Regions from separate parts of the Peribacillus sp. NPDC096379 genome, predicted to be linked through region 2. Evidence: riboswitches for the same ligand, from Rfam matches in the RefSeq annotation. Region 2 holds a riboswitch; the other holds the start of a gene.
The links. A riboswitch is a leader RNA that binds a small molecule or an ion and turns the genes downstream of it on or off. The one in region 2 is predicted to bind S-adenosylmethionine.
Positions count from the first base shown of each region.

Region 1: another riboswitch for S-adenosylmethionine. It lies ahead of ACIQZI_RS14455 (2,3-diketo-5-methylthiopentyl-1-phosphate enolase); the one in region 2 lies ahead of ACIQZI_RS10845 (Fur-regulated basic protein FbpA).

Region 1 covers NZ_JBIWFD010000003.1:67,615-75,302, reverse strand. Annotated here, with positions in the region: gene ACIQZI_RS14485 (YkvA family protein) at 134-421, shown strand; gene ACIQZI_RS14480 (TerC family protein) at 459-1,229, shown strand; gene ahpC (alkyl hydroperoxide reductase subunit C) at 1,711-2,274, shown strand; gene ahpF (alkyl hydroperoxide reductase subunit F) at 2,287-3,813, shown strand; gene ACIQZI_RS14465 (M20 peptidase aminoacylase family protein) at 4,057-5,193, shown strand; gene ACIQZI_RS14460 (hypothetical protein) at 5,295-5,417, shown strand; SAM riboswitch class I at 5,694-5,798, shown strand; gene ACIQZI_RS14455 (2,3-diketo-5-methylthiopentyl-1-phosphate enolase) at 5,872-7,095, shown strand; gene ACIQZI_RS14450 (2-hydroxy-3-keto-5-methylthiopentenyl-1-phosphate phosphatase) at 7,092-7,688, shown strand, end outside.
Region 2 covers NZ_JBIWFD010000002.1:373,274-380,961, forward strand. Annotated here, with positions in the region: gene helD (RNA polymerase recycling motor HelD) at 1-316, shown strand, start outside; gene ACIQZI_RS10840 (MFS transporter) at 376-1,587, shown strand; SAM riboswitch class I at 1,654-1,759, shown strand; gene ACIQZI_RS10845 (Fur-regulated basic protein FbpA) at 2,073-2,258, shown strand; gene ACIQZI_RS10850 (Spo0E family sporulation regulatory protein-aspartic acid phosphatase) at 2,627-2,809, shown strand; gene ACIQZI_RS10855 (GNAT family N-acetyltransferase) at 2,965-3,480, opposite strand; gene ACIQZI_RS10860 (acyl-CoA thioesterase) at 3,880-4,389, shown strand; gene ACIQZI_RS10865 (ABC transporter ATP-binding protein) at 4,785-5,804, shown strand; gene ACIQZI_RS10870 (ABC transporter ATP-binding protein) at 5,791-6,717, shown strand; gene opp4B (oligopeptide ABC transporter permease) at 6,732-7,688, shown strand, end outside.

The DNA.
Region 1 (7,688 bases), on a different contig from region 2:
GTTGGCAACTTGATGTTGTTAGCAAGACCTTTACCGAAGAAGGGTAAAGGTATAACCATAGAATTTCAAACCTTTACCGTATTTCGGTAAAGGTTTTTTGTTTGATTATTTTTCAACTTTCAATAAAAGCGAGGTGAGTTCGGTCGGTAAATTTGCTAAACGTTTCCTATTTATTATTAAGTTTTGGACGGTTCTTCCGTTTCTAAAGGAATTCTTCATTTCACGCGAAGTTCAGCTTCATAAAAAAGTGATGGGAATAGTATTCATGATTGGGTACGCAGTATTTCCGTTTGATTTGATTCCAGATTTCTTCTCGCTCATTGGAATAGTGGATGATGTGATGATTTTTGGAATTGTTGTGAACTGGATGGTTCAGCTATCACCGGAAACACTTAAGGAAAAACATAAGCTAATGGGGTAACCTATTTAAAAAAATGAAAGAGGGGAAGTTAGGACATATGGAATTTTCAATTTTACTTGAGTATGGTTGGGTGTTACTTGTGTTGGTTGCACTTGAAGGGCTTTTAGCTGCGGATAATGCGCTTGTGTTGGCGATTATGGTAAGGCATCTACCGGATGAAGAAAGGAAAAAAGCGTTATTCTATGGACTTGCAGGAGCGTTTGTTTTCCGTTTTGGCTCGCTGTTTGCGATTTCATATCTTGTCGATGTATGGCAGGTCCAAGCGATTGGCGCCATTTATTTAATATTTATTGCCTTGAACCATATATTTAGAAAACTTCTAGTAAAGAAGAGTGAAGAAAACGTTACTGAGGAAAAGGAAACGAAGAAAGCTGGCTTTTGGGCGACAGTTTTCAAAGTGGAACTAGCGGATATTGCGTTTGCGGTAGACTCGATCCTTGCCGCCGTTGCATTGGCAATGGCGCTTCCAGATACGAACTTACCGAATATTGGTGGCTTAGACGGCGGTAAGTTTATCGTAATCTTCGCAGGTGGATTGATCGGATTAATTATCATGCGTTTTGCGGCCAATGTGTTTGTGAAACTGCTGCATACTCGACCAGGGCTTGAAGTGGCTGCATTTATGATCGTCGGCTGGGTCGGTGTGAAACTAGCTATTTACACATTATCACATCCATCGTTAGCGATATTGCCTGAAGCGTTTGCCCATTCAGTGGCTTGGAAAACTATCTTCTATGTCGTACTGATTTTGATTGCATTAGGTGGCTGGTTTTTTTCAAAAGAGAAACTGGACCCTGTAAAAGAATAAGGAGAATAACTGGCTGCGCTCTTTAAGGCGGCCAGTTATTTTAGTAAGGCGACCCCTTTATATAAGAATCAGGCTCTGCCGTCTACTATCATGCCGGCCCGACTAAGTAGAGTGCACGTCTCTACTGGAAAAGGGTATTTAATCTTATGTGGAATTTTTTTGGTAGTAAAGTTTTTATATTGGAGGTTACTGTATTCCGAAGCTATTGAAATATTTTATTAGTGATGGGGTAGAATAAAAGTAAAGTCCATTATCAAAGAAAACCATCCATTAAAACAACGATCGGTAAAGTTATGCATTTTCCTTGACAAAACAATTACTTTTATACGATAATGAATATTGAATTAGAATTATTATAGTTAAATAATAATTGTTATATTTAGATGATAATTATCGATATATAAGTAACTAGAGTTTCGGATAGATGTCCTGAAACCAACTATTTATAATTCTCAAAAACACACGCAGGAGGAAATTAATTATGTCTCTAATTGGAACAGAAATAAAACCTTTCAACGCATCAGCTTATCAAAATGGTCAGTTTGTCGATGTTACTGAAGAAAACCTAAAAGGTCAATGGAGTATAGTTTGCTTTTATCCAGCAGACTTTACATTCGTATGTCCAACTGAGCTTGAAGATCTACAAAACCAGTACTCAACTCTAAAAGAACTAGGGGTTGAAGTGTATTCCGTTTCAACAGATACTCATTTTACACATAAGGCATGGCATGATAGCTCAGAAACGATTGGGAAAATTACCTATCCAATGATCGGTGATCCTTCACATACAATCTCTCGCAACTTTGATGTGCTGATCGAAGCTGAAGGGATTGCTGATCGCGGTACTTTTATCATCGATCCAGAAGGCATCATCCAAGCTGTTGAAATTAACGCAGGTGGCATCGGCCGTGATGCAAGCATTCTTGTTAACAAAGTTAAAGCAGCACAATATGTTAGAAACAATCCTGGTGAAGTTTGCCCAGCTAAATGGCAAGAAGGTTCTACCACACTTAAACCAAGCCTTGATCTTGTAGGAAAGATTTAAGGAGTACAATAAATGATACTGGACGCAGACATAAAGGAACAATTAACCCAATATCTTCAACTGATGGAAGGCGATGTGTTACTCAAAGTTAGTGCAGGAGCTGATGATGTATCTAATGATATGCTAGCTTTAGTGGATGAATTAGCTGCTATGTCATCCAAAATTAATGTAGAGAAAACACATCTACCAAAAACACCGAGTTTTAGTGTGAATCGTATCGGCGAAGACACTGGGGTAACTTTTGCTGGTATTCCTTTGGGACATGAATTTACTTCATTAGTATTAGCTCTGCTACAGGTTAGTGGAAGAGCTCCAAAGGTGGATCAAAAGGTAATTGATCAAATTAAAAACATTAACGGCAAATATCATTTTGACTCTTACATCAGCCTGAGTTGCCACAACTGTCCTGATGTTGTACAAGCACTGAACTTGATGAGTATTCTTAATCCTGGCATTACACATACCATGATTGATGGTGCGGCATTCAAAGAAGAAGTAGAAAGCAAAAACATCCTAGCAGTGCCAACGGTGTTCCTCAATGGAGAATCCTTTGGTAGTGGCCGTATGTCTCTAGAGGAAATCCTCTCCAAGATAGGCAGTGCTCCAGACGCATCAGAGCTTGCTGATAAGGATCCATTTGATGTACTTGTTGTTGGAGGCGGTCCTGCCGGTGCAAGTGCAGCAATCTATGCAGCACGTAAAGGCATTCGTACAGGTGTTGTTGCTGAACGCTTTGGCGGTCAGGTTATGGACACCATGAGCATCGAGAACTTTATCAGTGTTAAGTATACTGAAGGCCCTAAGCTAGCAGCCAGTCTTGAAGAACATGTTAAAGAGTATGATATTGATGTGATGAATTTACAGCGTGCTAAGCGTTTAGAAAAGAAAGAATTCATCGAAATTGAACTCGAAAACGGTGCAGTTCTAAAGAGTAAGACCGTAATCATTTCAACGGGTGCTCGTTGGCGCAATGTTGGTGTACCCGGCGAAGAAGAGTTTAAGAACAAAGGTGTAGCATATTGCCCTCATTGTGATGGTCCATTGTTTACAGGAAAACACGTAGCGGTTATTGGCGGCGGAAATTCTGGTATTGAGGCAGCGATTGATCTTGCAGGCATTGTGAAACATGTAACGGTTCTTGAGTTTAATCATGAGTTGAAAGCTGATTCTGTACTACAAGATCGTCTATACAGTCTACCTAATGTAACTGTCCTCACGAACGTTCAAACAAAAGAAATTACTGGTACTGACAAGGTAAATGGTATTTCCTACGTTGATCGTGATACAGGAGAAACCCAGCATATTGAATTGCAGGGTGTGTTTGTTCAAATCGGTCTTGTACCAAATACCGATTGGTTAGGCGAAACAGTAGAACGTACTCGCGGTGAAATCGTTGTAGATAAACATGGCGCTACGAACATACCTGGAGTGTTTGCTGCAGGCGATTGTACTAATAGCCCGTATAAACAGATCATTATTTCTATGGGATCGGGTGCGAATGCAGCCTTAGGTGCATTCGATTATCTAATCCGCAATTAAGGAAAACCCAATATGAAAAGCCCAATTTCTCAGTAAAATTGAGAAATTGGGCTTTTTTGTTACTTCATCAATGACCCGTTTATTGAATAAAAAAATACGTCCTGTTCTACTAAACAAAAATCGAAGAAACACATACTTGACGGGGGAAAAGGCTTACTTACCCGTAATATGCTTTAAAAACGATCAGAATGGAAAGATGTTATTATATTAGTAATTAGATAAATTCAGAGAGGGAGGGACAACATGAAAGAATACATCGAACAGCTTAAACCGACGCTGGATAGCATATTTGAGCATTTGCATCAGAATCCAGAGGTTAGTTGGAAGGAATATGAGACAACTGCGTATATTCAGCAAATCCTCGTTGCGCATGGTTTTCCAGTCCATATGTTTGTTGATTGTACAGGGCTCGTTGTAGAAATGGGGAGTGGTGATTTTTGTGTGGGTCTGCGAACAGACATGGATGCGCTTTGGCAGGAAGTGAACGGTCAGTTTCAAGCCAACCATAGCTGTGGTCATGATGCACATATGACGATGACAATCGGAGCTATGTTGCTTTTGAAAAAAATGAATGCTTTTCAAAAAGGAAGATTCAAGTTTATTTTTCAACCTGCTGAAGAGAAAGGAACCGGCGCGTTAAAAATGGTTGAAAAGCACGTTGTTGATGATGTTGATTTTCTTTATGGTGTTCACTTAAGACCCATTCAAGAATTGAGGAATGGCCAAGCGGTTGCCGCGATTTATCACGGTGCAGCGAAGTTTATTGAAGGAGTAATCATCGGCGAGGATGCTCATGGTGCACGGCCTCATCTTGGGCAGAATGCGATTGAAATCGGTTCCTCCCTTATTCAAGAAATCAAGGGTATTCACCTCGACCCATTGGTTCCTTATACAGCGAAAATGACTAAATTTATAGCAGGTGGTGATTCTGGGAATCTAATTCCAGGGAAAGCTTCGTTTTGTATAGATTTACGGGCACAAACAAATGAAGTGATGGATGAGCTAACTGAAAAAATTGAGAAAATAGCAAGCGCATTGGCGAATTTATATGGGGTGAAAATCCAGTTGGTAGCAAAGGGATATGTTGCGGCGGCAGTTGTCAATCAAGAGGCAAGAGGTTATATGGAAAAAGCGATTGTTGAGAGTATTGGAGCGCAACATGTACTGGAGCCGATTGTTTCTTCTGGAGGCGAGGATTTTCATTTTTACACACTAAAAAACCCTCATTTAAAAACGACAATGCTTGGCTTAGGCTGTGATTTAAAGCCGGGGCTACATCATCCACATATGACCTTTAATCATGATTGCATCTATTCAGGGGCAGAGATTTTAGCAAGAACCGTGTTGCGAACGATTGAAGCATATGAAAGGAAGAAGTAATATGCCTTCCTTTGAAGTCGATTGGTTTCACAACACTAGTAGGGACACTATAGCCGATTACAGATGAAAATAAAATTATTTCGCAAAAATATAATCTAGGTATGATTTACGTGATAACAGGTGAAATCACCCCAGAGAATAAGCAATATGGGAAAAGCGATTTAATTTTGAGCCCGAGAGGTGTAGAAATTCTACTTGAAGAATTGGGGAAAGCTTGTAAGTGAAAAAATGTATGACACAGAACAGGACGATCTTCCTCTAATAATTCAAGGACGTCCTGTTTTTTTTATCTCGAATTAACGGAAGTCAAGGCCCTCCATCTCAAGGCTTAGAGGAATCGAAGAAGCTTATGTGGGGGCTACTGTCCGTAAAGCCTGATTGAAGTTTCACTTTATCTATTAATCAAAATATAAAAATAATTAAAAATACATTGACAGTAATCATGCATAATGGCATAATTTATACGAAATTACACTAAACTTAAATTTTTTATATACAAAATCTTATCAAGAGCAGGTGGAGGGACAAGCCCTATGATACCCGGCAACCGACTTATTTTTAAGCACGGTGCTAATTCTTGCAGCAGAAATGCTGATAGATAAGAAGTTGTTTTTTATTCGGAAACCTCTTCTTATTGAAGGGGTTTTTTATATTTTTTGAAAGGAAGAAGTGGCGAAAATGAGCGAAGTAACAGCTGTGTACAGCATTATAACGGATTCATCAAGCTTGGAAAAAAAAGCCGAAGAAATAGCGCTTGGTCTAACGGTTGGTTCTTGGACTAATCTGCCGCTGCTCGAACAAGAACAATTAAAAAATCATAAAGGCCGAGTTGTCATGATCAAAGAAGTGGGTGAAGAGAGGGGATCTGGAAAAACCGTTGGTGAAATTCACATTGCTTTTCCAGGGGCTAATTTTTCAAAAGATATTCCTGCTATCCTCACGACAACTTTCGGAAAATTATCGCTAGATGGAGAAATTAAATTAGTAGATTTAAAGTTTGATCACGACCTTTTAAGCTATTTTCCAGGTCCTCGTTACGGAATTGCAGGCATTCGCGATAAGCTCCATGTCTATGATCGACCATTAATTATGAGTATTTTCAAAGGAGTGATTGGGAGGGATTTAGATTATCTGCTCAACCAATTACGAGAACAGGCCTTGGGTGGTGTTGACCTAGTAAAGGACGATGAAATCCTCTTTGAAAACCCGCTTACACCTCTTGAAAAAAGAGTAGCAGCAGGAAAGAAAGTACTTGATCAAGTGTATGAAGAAACTGGTCATCGAACATTATATGCCGTGAATTTAACAGGAAGAACGTTCGAACTAAGGGATCAAGCTAGAAAAGCAAAGGATTTAGGTGCGGATGTTTTGTTATTTAACGTTTTTGCTTATGGTCTCGATGTCTTACAAAGTTTACGAGAAGATGAGGAGATTGCTCTTCCAATTATGGCTCACCCTGCCGTTAGCGGTGCATTTACTTCATCAGAAAAATATGGGTTTTCTCATGCCTTACTGTTAGGGAAATTGGAAAGATTGGCAGGAGCGGACTTTTCCTTGTTTCCATCACCATATGGCAGTGTAGCCTTGGACAGAGATAAGGTGATGGCGGTTAAAGAGGAGTTAATAAAAGAAACACAGATTAAATCGGTATTTCCTGTACCTTCGGCTGGGATTCACCCAGGACTTGTTCCATTATTGATCCAAGATTTTGGGCAGGATTGTGTCATTAATGCAGGTGGAGGTGTTCATGGACATCCACAAGGAGCTCAGGGTGGTGGAAAAGCGTTTCATCAAGCAATTGAATTGGTGCTTTCTGGGACTGCGTTTTCAGAAGAAACTGCTGCATTTGAACTTCAGGAGGCAGTCCGGCTATGGGGCTGGAAGGACGTGGTTACGAAGTGAATAATCCAATCATTTTTTGTGACTTTGATGGTACGGTTACAAAGAAAGACAATATTGTTAGTATAATGAAGCAATTTGCTCCTCCAGAATGGGAGATGTGGAAGGATCAAGTTTTATCTCGTTCGGTCAGTATCCAAGAAGGGGTAGGCAACATGTTTCATCTCCTTCCATCTTCACTAAAACAAGAGATTACTAAGTTTGTTTTAGAAAATATTGAGATTCGCGATGGGTTTAGCGAATTTGTTCAATATACGAAAAAGAAACATATCCCTCTTTATATCGTAAGTGGTGGGATGGATTTTTTCGTTAAACCAATTCTTTCACCCTTCGATTTGATAGCTGGAGTGTATTGTAATGAAGCTGATTTCAGTGGAGAAAAAATCAAGATACATTGGCCTCACTCATGTGATGAGGAATGTACGAATCAAAATTGCGGATGCTGCAAACCTGCTATAATCCGGGGAATCTCGAATACTAATACACACGCGATTGTCATTGGCGATTCTGTAACAGATTTAGAAGCTTCAAAAATTTCTCATACTGTCATAGCAAGAGATTATTTAGCTGAAAAATGCGGCGAACTTTCGATTCCA
Region 2 (7,688 bases):
AGCAGAAACAAGTTTTGCATATCAAGCATTAAAGGAGAAAATGAAACTTAACAGAATTGGCGTAGGGAAAACTACATTTACTGATGGAGTTATGATTATCCCTTCTTATTTGGCAAAAGGAATAGAATTTGACGCGGTCATTATTTATGATGCATCGAAGGATCAATACGGTCTGGAAAGTGAACGAAAACTGCTCTACACATCCTGTACTCGTGCTATGCATGAATTATGTATATGTTTCACTAGTGAGATAAGTCCGTTCATTAAATTGCTTCCAGAGGATCTTTATGAAAAAGAAAATAAAGACAATGGTTGATCAATTTATGGTAAAATAACGAAGTATTTATAGTTAAGAGGTTGTTCAGGAGGACTGTCATGGAGGGAAATACAAAAACGATTTCTAATCGTAGGTTACTTGGCGTTGCTGGACTCGGTTGGATGTTTGATGCAATGGACGTGGGTATGCTGTCATTTATTGTGGTGGCATTACAAGCAGAATGGGGTTTGACAACTCAACAAGTAGGGTGGATCGGTAGTATTAATTCGATAGGAATGGTATTTGGTGCCTTTCTTTTCGGAATTATGGCTGACCGTATTGGAAGGAAGAAAGTTTTTATCATTACCTTGCTGCTTTTTTCAATTGGCAGTGGCTTATCGGCTCTCGTTACATCATTGGCTTTATTTTTAGTACTTCGTTTTCTTATCGGTATGGGACTAGGTGGAGAGCTTCCGGTCGCTTCAACACTTGTTTCAGAAAGCGTACCTGCCAAAAATCGAGGAAAAGTGGTCGTTCTACTCGAAAGTTTTTGGGCATTAGGCTGGCTTATTGCTGCTTTAATTTCCTATTTCGTTATTCCGGGGTACGGGTGGAGAATCGCTTTGATTTTAAGTGCTCTCCCAGCGTTTTATGCCCTTTATTTACGCTTACATCTACCGGATTCACCGAAGTATGTCGGACTTGAAATCAAAGCTAAGCCAACGATTATGCAAAATATCAAAAGTGTGTGGGCAAGAGAACATAGAAAACAAACGCTTGTATTATGGATTCTATGGTTTTGTGTCGTGTTTTCTTATTATGGGATGTTCTTATGGCTTCCAAGTGTTATGGTGATGAAAGGATTTAGTTTAATCAAGAGCTTTGAATATGTATTGATTATGACCTTAGCTCAGCTCCCTGGATATTTTACTGCAGCATGGTTTATCGAGAGAATGGGCCGCAAGTTCGTTCTTGTCACGTATTTAACTGGAACAGCTGTAAGTGCGTATTTCTTTGGCGCGGCAGAGGGACTACCGATGCTCATCACGTCAGGTATGCTGTTGTCATTCTTTAATTTAGGAGCTTGGGGGGCACTTTATGCATATACCCCTGAGCAATATCCGACAATGATTCGTGGTACCGGCGCTGGTATGGCGGCTGCTGCTGGAAGAGTTGGGGGAGTTTTGGGACCGCTTCTCATCGGATATTTCGTTGCAGCGGGTACTGCGCTTAGTGTGATTTTTACAATTTTTACAATTGCAATTTTAATTGGAGCAATTGTCGTGTTAATTTGGGGGAAAGAAACGAAGAACACTGTTTTGCAAGATTAGCAAAATAGGACCATTGACTTTATTTGGAATAAAACGTATAATGGCATTAACATCAATTATATATCATTCTTATCCAGAGAGGTGGAGGGATTTGGCCCTGCGATACCTCGGCAACAGACTCAACTTTGAGCACTGTGCCACATCCAACAAGCGAAGGCTTGGAAGATAAGAAGAGTCGAACGGACGTAAACCTCAGCCTCTTCTTGTTTAAGAAGAGGCTTTTTATTGTTTGGATTTGTTGGTAGTAATCTCAACTGTACAGTGTGGCTATCGTTTGTCGCATTTATCCCGCATGAACGGAAAGTCAAAACCCCAACTGATTGAAGATTCACTTTATGAATAAGCACGTAGAAATGAAAATTTTAATTTACTGAAATAATGTTTGAAGTACACTTAGGAATGGTATATAAAGTTTGTTGAAGAAATTCATATTGAAATAAGCTTGTGAAATAATTGTCTAATAAATGAAGCAAGAGGTGTATAGAATGGCAAAGTTACTGCAGATGGTTGAGGAAAAAAAAGCGTTTTTAATCGAACAATTATTATCCCGTGGCGTGTATAAAACATCCGATCAAAAACATTTTTATGATGTTCCCTTGAGTATTCTAGAGAGAGAATTTGAACAAATTCAAAATAAAGAGTATTCTTCAACTAAAAATATTGTCACTTAGCAGAAGAGTAATTACCAAATATAATCTGGTAGTAATCTTAATAAAAGAGGATGTCCAAAAGAAGTCTGCCCCCGTAACTCCTACTTACACTTCATTTAAACTGTAAGTAGGAGTTACGGGGGCAGATCTTTTACTTTTGGGACATCCTTTTTGCTATTTTTGATTGAATGCTTCATTGCGCGAATGTACTATAGAATTTGTTTAGATTAAATTGAAAAAATAATATATGAGTTGTATAAAATGTGTCTAATTTGCGAATTCTAGATTAATGAAGTAAAACTTTGATTGTAAAATATTGCTTTTATTTGATGATAACTCTAGACTTATTTTACAATAAGTCAAAATAGCTGATGGAGTGTGAGGTAGTGATGAAATCTTTCGTTCAATTATCCAATGAAATTGAACAAAAGCGTGAAGAAATGATTAAACTAGCAAAGGGATTTGGACTTTCGAATAAACAAACAATTAGAGCGAGCCAAGAGCTTGACATATTAATAAATATCTTCAATATTACGCCTCTCACGGATGCGCAATATAGTGAAGAGTATTAGATGATGTTTCGAGGTAGGCTAAATAGAGAAGAAGATGTCTCGAAAGGGTAGACCCCGTACTTCAACACACAGTATTATGTGAAAATAACATGTATATAGACTGTATGTCGCAGTTTGCGGGGATGAAGATTCCTTTGGACATCCTTTGTTTGATTTTATCCTTTTTCGTGTAGCACTCTTTTTCCTAAAATGATTAAATCTCGTTCAATATCGTCTAGCAAGGCAATTTTTTGAAGATTTCCCCATCTTTCAAACCCGAATTTCTCAAATAATTTAATGCTTGGTGTATTGTGACCGAATACGAATCCGAGGATTGTAGCGATGTCTAAAGAAGGACATAGCTCAATGGCTTTCTGGATAGCAAGTCCACCAAGACCTTTCCCACGAAACGAATCGTCCAAATAGATACTTATTTCAGCAGTTGTGTTATAGGCAGGTCTCCCATAAAACGATTGAAAGCTTAGCCAACCAGCAGTCCGATCATCTATTGTTATTACATATAATGGTCTTTTATCAGGAATGTGATCATGAAACCAAGCGAGTCTTGATTGGACAGATACCGGCGAAGTGTCAGCCGTTACCATTCTCGAAGCGATGGTTGAATTGTAAATTTCCACTATTCTTGGTAGATCCTCTAATGAAGCAAGTCGAAATTGTAATGAATGATCCATGTGCAATACCCCTTATTGGTGAATGAAAAATATTTTTTTGTAAGCATATCATACTTGAACTATAAAATGAATGGTAGTGTAATATTTCTTTTTTTAGTTTGGATATATATCTAGATTATTGATAAATCGAATATCTAGTTTCTTAAAAGATCCTCTAAGAAAATGAATCCCCCAGTGTTCCGTCGTACAGAATATTTAACTTTACGTAGTTCGGGTATTTATGATAGATGTAAAGTAAAATAAGAGAGTGGAAGTGAGTATGTTCACGAGAAAATTGTTTGGTTTAAAACGAGTTTCTTTATTTTTAAATGAACGTCTTGCTACTATTTGAAAGAATTATATCGAGGAAAATGGCCACGCTTGTAAAAAGAGATTTAATTGGACAGGAGAGTTTGGATAATGGAAGAACAGAAATATTGCAGTGATTCTCTTGTGGTAAAAACAAGCCTTGTTTTACCGCCTGATACGAATAATAATGGAACGATGTTTGGTGGGAAATTAATGGCTTATATTGATGATGTAGCGGCTATTTCAGCTATGCGGCATTCAAGAAGATCGGTTGTAACGGCATCAACCGATTCTGTAGACTTTCTCCATCCAATCTACGAAGGCAATGCGGTCTGTTTAGAAGCATTTGTCACTTATACAGGAAGAACATCGATGGAAGTAGTTGTCAAAGTAATTGCAGAAGATTTACTATCAGGGACCCGAAATTTATGCGTGATTTCATTTTTGACATTTGTTGCTCTTGGTGAAAACGAAAAGCCAACTCTTGTGCCTAGTATTATTCCACAGTCTGAGATGGAGATAAAACTATATGAATCAGCTGTGATTAGAGCAGAAGCGAGGAAGAAACGAAGAGTAGGTACAAAAGAAATTGCTGCTATCTTTGGGACAAACCAACTATAAAAATAAAAGCGACCTAAAAAGGTCGCTTTTGTTATGGAGAATGAATCGTTTGCCAGAAAATATCTTTCGAGTCCATAGAGTATCTCTAATAAAAGGTGCATTCATTCATCATTCTAGCGTGCATGATTAGGTTTTTAATGAGTACACAAAAGAAGAGTTTGTATTGAAGTCGTGATTTACTAGAGAATTAAAATTATGAGAATGTTCTATATTAAAGCTGTATACATAAAGATAAGAATAGGAAATTATAAAATCATAATGAAGCGTAAAAATCGCACTTTAAGAGTTTGTAAATCCAATCTAGTTTGTAATAAAGAAAGGGATTTACAAACGCTCCTCGTTGAGTAGAGCTTGTGTTCATACTGAATATTGACAATGAAGGTGGGGCAATGTCAATGGAGAAACCAATCTTGCAAATAGAGAATCTAACCACATCGTTTAAAATAAAAGATAAGTATTATATGGCGGTGGATCATGTTTCATTTTCAGTAAGTGAAAATGAAATCGTGGCAGTCGTTGGCGAATCAGGATGTGGAAAGAGTGCATTAGCTCTATCGATTATGAGATTGCATAATAATCAACGGACGAAGATCGAAGGAGAAATCAAATATAGAGAAAGAAATATCGTTACAATTTCAGAAGGGCAAATGAATCAAATACGTGGAAAAGAGATAGGGATCATCTTTCAGGAACCTTTAACTGCTTTGAATCCTTTAATGACAGTTGGAGATCAAATTGAAGAAAACTTGACTTTTCATACAAAACTATCAAAAGAAAAGAAAAGATTAAGAACGATAGAGCTATTAACACAAGTAGGCATTCCGTCTCCAACGCGTACTTATGATCAATTTCCTCACGAATTATCAGGTGGAATGAGGCAAAGGGTGATGATTTCCATTGCTATTGCCTGTAACCCATCACTAGTAATAGCTGATGAGCCTACTACTGCATTAGATGTAACAATACAAGCACAAATTTTAGAATTGCTTAAATCCATTCAGAAAGAAACGAAAATGGGAATTATCCTGATTACTCATGATTTGAGTGTTGTTGCAGAAGTAGCAGACAGAGTCATTGTCATGTATGCTGGACAAGTTGTTGAGATGGGTACTGTCAAACAAATATTTACCAAACCTTTGCACCCATACACGAGGTCATTATTGAAATCTATTCCATCACAAGCAACAAACAAAAAACGATTACATGTGATCGATGGAATTGTACCGTCGATTGTAAATATGAATCGAGAGAGTTGCAGGTTTAGTCCCCGGATTCCATGGATTCCTTGCAATGCTCACGAGAAATCACCCGAATTACATGAAGTTGCTCCCGATCATTGGGTACGTTGCACATGCTATAAACATTTTTACTTTAAAGGATTGCAAAGGGGGGAGATAACTAATGGGATTACTTAAAATAGACGATTTAAAAGTTCATTTCCCAATCCGTGGTGGCTTTTTTAGAACAATCGTTGATTATGTAAAGGCAGTTGATGGTGTTAGTTTTGAACTGAATGAAGGGGAAACATACGGCCTTGTTGGTGAATCTGGAAGTGGAAAATCAACGACCGGGAAAGCAGTTGTGAAACTAAACGATGCTACGTCAGGCCGGATATTATTTGAAGGACAGGATCTCTCGAGGTTGTCTTTTGGGCAAATGAAGCCATTTCGAAAAGATATTCAAATGATTTTTCAAGATCCATATTCATCACTCAACCCAAAAAAGCGGGTTGTTGATATTATTGCTGAACCCCTGCGGAATTACGAGCGTTTGTCTGTAGGAGAAGAAAAGAAAATGATTCAGAAGTATTTGGATAAGGTAGGTTTAAGCCCAGATTCGATGTATAAATACCCGCATGAATTTTCTGGTGGACAGCGTCAAAGAATCGGAATCGCAAGAGCTCTTACTCTAAAGCCTAAATTAATTATTGCTGACGAACCAGTTTCTGCCTTGGATGTTTCTGTACAAGCCCAAGTGTTAAACTTCCTCCAAGATCTTCAAGAAGAGTTTAAATTAACGTATTTATTTATAGGACATGACTTAGGTGTGATTCGACATATATGTGACAGAATGGGAGTAATGTATCGTGGTCGTTTAGTAGAAGAAGGAATTAGTGAAGAGATATACGAAAATCCACAGCATATTTATACGAAACGATTGATCGCCTCTATACCAGATTTAAATCATGAAATGCGAGAGAAAAAGACGAACCTAAGGAAAAGGGTTGCGAAAGAGTATAAGCAAAACCATTCTAAATATTTTGATGATCTGGGGAGGGCTTACGACTTAAAACCAATCTCCAACACGCATAGAGTCGCGTTACGATAGGAGGTGGAGGGATCATGTGGAAGTTTATTCTTAGACGTTTTTTCGTGATGATTCCTCAGTTATTTATCCTAAGCTTAATTGTTTTTGCATTGGCAAAACAAATGCCTGGGGATGCTTTAACAGGAATATCTATGGATCCAAGAATAAGTCCAGAACGGATTTACGAATTAAGGGAAAAAGCAGGATTGAATGATCCTTGGTATGAACAATATGGGAGATGGATTTCCGGTATTGTCCACGGTGATTTTGGTAAATCGTATACTCACAAAATACCAGTAACAGAGGTGATTGCAGAAAGAATCTGGAATACTGTATTTTTAGCACTAATAACACTACTCCTTACCTACTTATTTGCTATTCCGATGGGAATCCTCAGTGGTCGCTACAATGACACGTGGATTGATAAAATAGTGACTGGCTATAATTATTTAGGATTTGCGACACCCCTTTTTATCTTTGCCCTTATCATGTTATTCGTTTTTGGCTTTTCATTTGGTTGGTTTCCAACTGGAGGTAGTGTGAGCTCTAAAGTTGATGCTCAGACATTTGCGTATTATGTAAGTAAACTCCATCACGTCATCCTCCCGGCATTGAGTACAGCTCTGATTGCCACTGTTGGCACCGTTCAGTATTTAAGAAATGAAATTATTGATAACAAGTTCAAAGATTATACACGAACTGCAAGATCAAAAGGAATTCCAGATAATAAAATTTATACACGCCACATTCTAAGAAACTCCTTATTACCAATTGCGGCCTTTTTAGGATATGAAATTACTGGATTAGTCGGTGGCACTGTCATTATTGAAACAATTTTTAGTTATCCTGGAGTTGGCCAATTATTTATCAGTTCTATTGGGCTAAGGGATTTCAGTGTTGTCACTGCGATTGTTATGATGCTAGGGTTTGCAACTTTACTTGGTACTCTTCTCTCGGACATCATATTAAGTTTAGTTGATCCTCGTATACGG